DNA from 2 places in the Shewanella sp. MTB7 genome. Region 1 is predicted to be linked to the other one. Evidence: predicted binding sites of a transcription regulator. Region 1 holds the regulator's gene; the other holds the start of a gene.
What was found. The regulator sigma-54, encoded in region 1, starts transcription at its own class of promoters, with help from an activator protein. The targets are predictions, from matches to a motif close to GTTGGCACGNNNNTNGNNT.
Positions count from the first base shown of each region.

Region 2: a site for sigma-54 is predicted at 1,876-1,894, ahead of HWQ47_RS07920 (YggN family protein). Genes of this name have one in related genera too.

Region 1 covers NZ_CP085636.1:5,488,037-5,491,249, forward strand. Annotated here, with positions in the region: gene lptB (LPS export ABC transporter ATP-binding protein) at 1-693, shown strand, start outside; gene HWQ47_RS23960 (RNA polymerase factor sigma-54) at 845-2,326, shown strand; gene hpf (ribosome hibernation promoting factor) at 2,462-2,749, shown strand; gene ptsN (PTS IIA-like nitrogen regulatory protein PtsN) at 2,752-3,195, shown strand; gene rapZ (RNase adapter RapZ) at 3,192-3,213, shown strand, end outside.
Region 2 covers NZ_CP085636.1:1,888,484-1,891,696, reverse strand. Annotated here, with positions in the region: gene HWQ47_RS07925 (LysR family transcriptional regulator) at 1-585, opposite strand, end outside; gene HWQ47_RS07920 (YggN family protein) at 954-1,784, opposite strand; gene glsB (glutaminase B) at 2,014-2,928, opposite strand; gene HWQ47_RS07910 (YggL family protein) at 2,928-3,213, opposite strand, start outside.

The sequences.
Region 1 (3,213 bases):
AGCTATAAGAACCGTGCCGTAGTACAAGATGTCAGCTTAACCGTCAAAACCGGCCAAATTGTTGGTCTACTTGGACCTAATGGTGCAGGGAAGACCACCACTTTTTACATGGTCGTAGGGCTAGTTCAAAGTGATAAAGGGCGGATCTTTATTAATGATGATGATCTCACCCTAGATCCTATGCATCTGCGTGCTCGTAAAGGCATAGGCTACTTGCCCCAAGAAGCAAGCATCTTTAGAAAGTTATCGGTCAGAGATAATATTATGGCCGTACTGGAAACTCGAGATGAACTTGATAAAAATGCACGAGAAGAGCAACTAGAACATCTACTGGAAGAGTTTCATATTACTCATATTCGAGATAGTCAAGGAATGTCGCTTTCCGGCGGCGAACGTCGACGTGTAGAGATAGCAAGAGCATTAGCCGCGAACCCAAAGTTTATTTTACTCGATGAACCTTTTGCTGGCGTCGATCCTATCTCGGTCATCGACATTAAAAAAATCATTTTACAGCTCAAGAGTCGCGGTCTTGGAGTGCTTATTACTGATCACAACGTGAGGGAAACATTAGACGTTTGTGAGCATGCTTATATCGTGAGTCATGGAAATTTAATTGCCGAAGGAACACCCGCAGAAATCTTAGACAATCAGCAAGTACGAGCGGTGTACTTAGGAGAACAATTCAAGCTATAGTTAATCTAGGGAATGATTTCCCCCCTAGAAAATGGATATGATACATCGATATTACTCATTCTAATGAAGTGTATTTAGGAAGCGAAGACTTCCAAAATAACTCCAGCAGGCTTTCTCATTTTAATAAGTACAAAGAAGGGAATAGCAGTACATGAAAGCGTCACTCCAGCTCAAAATGGGTCAACACTTAACCATGACTCCACAGCTTCAGCAGGCCATACGTCTGTTGCAGCTATCGTCACTGGAACTGCAACAGGAGATCCAACAAGCACTAGACTCCAACCCTCTACTTGAGTTGGATGAAGAGCAGGTCGACGCAACAGCTGACAATAGCGATGCCAAGATAAATGATGAAACAGATTTCAGTGCTTCCGCTGAAACTGTCGTCGAAAAAGACAGTTCGACATTGGAAACTTCCGAGGCCTTAGCACAAGATTCTATGCCTGAAGATCTGCCTATGGATACCACTTGGGATGAAGTCTATACGGCAAGCCCTAATTCAGCTTCGGGTGCAATGCGAGACGACGATCTCCCCTTTCAAGGTGAAACCAGTGAAGGTTTATTTGAGCATCTTGAGTGGCAAAAGAATTTAACCCCATTTTCAGATAACGATCTCGCCATTGCTACCGCCATTATTGATGCGGTCGATGAACGTGGTTACCTGACACAAAATACTGACGATATTTTAGAGGCTATGGGCGATCCCGAAATTGAACTCGATGAAGTGGAAGCTGTACTTAAACGTATTCAACATTTTGACCCTATTGGAGTCGCAGCACGCGATCTCAGCGAATGTCTTTTCATCCAGCTCGCTCAATACGCTAGCACAACGCCTCATATTGATAACGCCAGACTGTTAATCAAAGAACACCTGGATCTTATCGCCGGCCGAGACTTCCGTCTCTTAATGCGTAAAACCAAACTAAAAGAGGATGAGTTAAGGCAAGCAATAGAGTTGATTCAAACCTTGAATCCCCGTCCAGGACTCGCCATAACACCAAACCGTGATGAATATGTGATCCCTGATGTCACAGTGACCAAGAAAAAAGGTCGTTGGATAGTTGAACTAAATCCAGATTACTTACCCAAAATAAATGTAAACCAACATTATGCATCCATGGCCCGCAGCACTAAAAGTCAGGCAGACAGTCAGTTTATTCGTGGACACTTGCAGGAAGCTAAGTGGTTTATCAAGAGTTTAGAAAGTCGTAGCGATACTTTACTTAAAGTTTCGAACTGCATTGTTAAGTTTCAACAAGGCTTCTTTGAATACGGTGAAGAAGCGATGAAGCCTATGGTGTTAAATGACATCGCTGAAGAGGTCGAGATGCATGAATCGACCATTTCACGTGTCACAACCCAAAAATATATGCACACCCCAAGAGGTATTTTTGAACTGAAATACTTCTTCTCAAGTCATGTGGGTACCGACGACGGTGGCGAATGTTCATCAACCGCAATTCGCGCCTTTATTAAGAAGCTAGTTGCTGCAGAAAACCAACAGAAACCATTAAGTGACAGTAAGATGGCACTACTGTTAGCTGAACAAGGCATTAAAGTAGCGAGAAGAACCATAGCCAAGTACCGTGAGGCTTTGCTCATACCACCATCAAATCAAAGAAAGAGCTTATAGAATATTTTTGAAAATTAAGATATTAATATGTTGAGGTTAAACATTGTGACGTTAGTCAGATACCTAAATATGCAATGTAAACCTCTAATCGACGAGCGTGCTTTCAAACACAATCGAGTCCGGAGGAGTATTTCTATGCAAATTAACGTAACAGGTCATCATATCGAAATCACAACATCTCTTCGTCAGTATGTTGAAGAAAAATTTTCAAAGCTTGAACGACATTTCGATCAGATCAATAATGTGCACGTTATTTTAAATGTTCAGAAAATGCAGCAAATAGCAGAAGCTAAACTTCATCTTGTTGGTGGAGAGGTTTTTGCTATGTCAGAACATGCTGACATGTATGCCGCAATCGACTCCCTGATAAATAAGCTCGACCGTCAGGTTATTAAACATAAAGAGAAGCAAATAAAACACTAACGATGGAATTAAGCACTATCCTGCAGCCGGAATGTACAACTTGCGCCACTCCGGGCAGTAAGAAAAAGGTACTGGAACTTATAAGCGATCTTGCCGCTGTCCAGTACCCTAACCTTTCCTCTCAAGAGATTTTTGAAAGTCTTTTAGCCAGAGAGAAAATGGGCAGCACAGGTATAGGTAACGGCATAGCCATTCCACATGGAAGGTTAGCCAATATTAGTCAACCCGTTGCGGTACTCATAAAGTGCGAGGAGCCAATTGCTTTCGACTCTATTGATAAACAGCCGGTAGATATATTATTTGCACTATTAGTTCCAGCTGATCAATGTGAGCAGCATTTAAGTACCTTATCTGCTATGGCAGAAAAGCTTAATGACAAACTAATTTTAAAGCAGTTACGAAAAACACAAGATGAGTCAGAACTTTATCAGGTGATAACACAATGAAACTGGTTATGGTATCCG
Region 2 (3,213 bases), 2.8 Mb from region 1:
ACCTTGGTATACCAAACAATTATGATCAACTAACTGTTCAGGACGATTCGGCTGACCATGTTTTTCAACATATTCAGGCGAGGCTACAAGTAGAAACTGACACTTCATCAGTGGTCGAGCAACCATGCCTAAAGGTAACTGTTCAGACATGGTCAATAACAGATCTAATCCTTCACTAACTACATCAACTTTATGATCGAGTAAACTCACCTGTAACTCCAACTCTGGGTGAGTTGCCATAAATTCAGGTAATGCGGGAATGATATGCATAGTGCCAAAGGACTGTGAAATCCCAACCTTTAACACTCCGCGGGTCGCGTCGTTAAGGTTGTGAACACTAGAAACGGCTTGTTCAGCATCTCTGAGCAACTCTTCACCTTGAGTGTAAAGTAATTGACCAGCTTCGGTTAGACTTAAACTTCGAGTTGTACGTTGAATGAGCTGAACACCAAGCTTATGCTCGAGATCTGCAACTTGAGTACTCACTTTAGACTTAGAAATTCCCAACTTCCTTGCTGCGGCACTAAAACTGCCAGCACGAGCAACATGAGTGAAAATTGCGATTGGTTCCAATAGTTCTAACATGTAAATCGCCTTAAGGTGTTTACGACACTATTTAAAACTTGTAATAATAGACATGTGAAACGGAACTAAAAACAAACAACATTAGCCCTTATAAAACATTCACTTACTTTATTAAAGTTCGCTGGAGTAGAGTTCGACACATGGCTTAGTCACTAAGATCTAGCCAGTGTTCTTATTATTATTATCAGTATACCAAAGATTTGTGCTTTCTAAGCGCTATTTTATTTAGTGTATTCAATCAGCTTTACACTTGTTTCTCTATTTATAAAAATCATACGAAAAAACCCCATATTCAACTAAAATACGGGGCGGTTGCCAATGGGGATGCAACAGGGAGTCCAAGGAGTAAAAGTAAACTTATATAAGAATTACTCGAACAACTGTCTTACTGGTGCATCGATGAGGGGATATTTGGCGAGCTCTGGTACTTGATCTCTTAATTTCTGTTCCAATTCGACTAAATATTGAAAACGCTCACACATTTCATTCGCTCTGCTTTCCAGATCTTTAGCTTGACTCTCCATCTGCAGTTCTATGTCCTGACCAACATTTTCCATTTTCGTTGCGAAAGCTTCCATATTTTGTTCAAAGGATTCACCATCACCAGAGAGCATCTGACTACCTAAGTTAATCATCATGCTGCCAATTGAATTTTTTACTAACTGCTCTAACTCTTGCTCGAACTCATCTCCAAAGGTGTCTTCAAGTGAGGATTGAGTCGCTCCAAGATAAAATTTGTCACCATTTTGATAAGCCACTTTTTCAACTCGCTGTTTAAGACCATCCATCATCTCATCGAGCTTAGCACCAGCGGCATCGCCCAATAATGGCGTTAATGCCATGCTTGCCGCTGAAGAAGCGATTCCTACTGCATCATGTACTAAACTAATCACCTCTGGAACTTGAGTTGATACTTCATCTGAGTATTGTAAAAGGAGTTTTTTCTGAACCTTGTTAAGTGATACAGGTTTACCCTCTACAAATAACTGGTCGACCTCGATTCGATAAATTTCAGCGTCCCCTTCTGTCACTGTCAACATCTCAGGTTCAATAACAACATCATAATTAAGTGTCACTTCACATTCGTTATTATCAGAATAAGAATATGTAGAACCTTGGTCGTGAGCCTGCACAGAAGTCATTGCACTGGCAGCAAATATCGCTGCGCTGATCCCTATTGAAGTTGCAAGTTTTCTCATTGGGTTTATCCTCAAATTATCAGTTGTTTAATTTTGATACATCGTCATGTCCCGCAAGAGCATTTATCAAAATCTCATATAGTAGAAGACAAAGCACAAGGCATGCCAAGTTTTATACAGCTGATACATAAGGGTTTATTTAATAATCAATAATAATGGAGTAGATAAAAAATTAGTGAATATTACTAGTTTTTGGTAAATTCACTAATTTATAAAATAGATAAATTAACTAAAAAATAGAACGTCCTAACCGTTGGCAGAGCTCTTCAAGTGCAGCAGTACCAGCCAGAGAATTACCGTTTAGATCAAGCTCTGGTGACCAGACACAAACAGACATATCTCCAGGAATAACAGCAATGATTCCACCACCGACGCCACTTTTACCCGGCATTCCAACTCGGTAAGCAAATTCCCCAGCACCATCATAGAGTCCTGAAGTTGCAAGTAATGCATTCATCTGACGTGTCTGTACAGGGGTTATCAACTGAGATCCAGCTAAACTCTTACCTCTATTGGCAAGGTATAGCATGGCTTTTGAGAGATCCGCACAGCTCATACGCATGGCACAGTAGTGAAAATAACTCTGAAGCACAGTATCGACATCATTATTAAAGTTACCAAATGACTTCATTAAATAAGCAATAGCTGCATTTCTAGCACTGTGGTCATATTCAGATACAGCAACAAGCTTATCGTAGATAATACTCGGATTGTCACTTAACTCACGGACGACCTCGAGCATTCTATGCTTAGGCGCACCTAATCTTGCTTGGAGCAGATCCGCAATAACCAAAGCCCCCGCATTAATGAAGGGATTTCTTGGAAGTCCTTTCTCTAGCTCAACTTGAACCAAAGAGTTAAATGATTGACCGGAAGGTTCCTTACCCACTCGAGACCAGATCTCACTCTCTTCATATAAAGTGAGTGTTAGTGTAAGGCTAAATACTTTTGAGATACTCTGAATAGAAAAGGGCTCGAGATAATCTCCAGCCCCTATAGTAGTACCATCGATAGTGGTCACAGCGATCCCAAGTTTATTGGGATTTACGTTTGCCAGTGCCGGTATATAATCGGCGACCTTTCCCTGTCCAAGCAGAGGTCGAACTTTCTCGACCACTTGCTCTAACAATGCCTGTTCGGGCATTAGCTCCACCAGATATCGTATAACTCGCTTACAACAAGATCAGAAACTTCTTGTCCTTTCCAAAAATCGCTAACAGCAGTACGATCTTCTTCTGAACATTTACCTATTTCTTGAGTAGCAATAATTCCTTCCCACTCTTTATGTCCACCACCGTGGAAGCCTAAATTACGAGGTTCGATAACGTCATCAATAAATTGATCAACAACAGTATCGATCTGCTCTTCGGTTACTGACTCATTAAATGTCCAGCTAATGTCAAAACCAAACTCTTGAAACTCATCAACG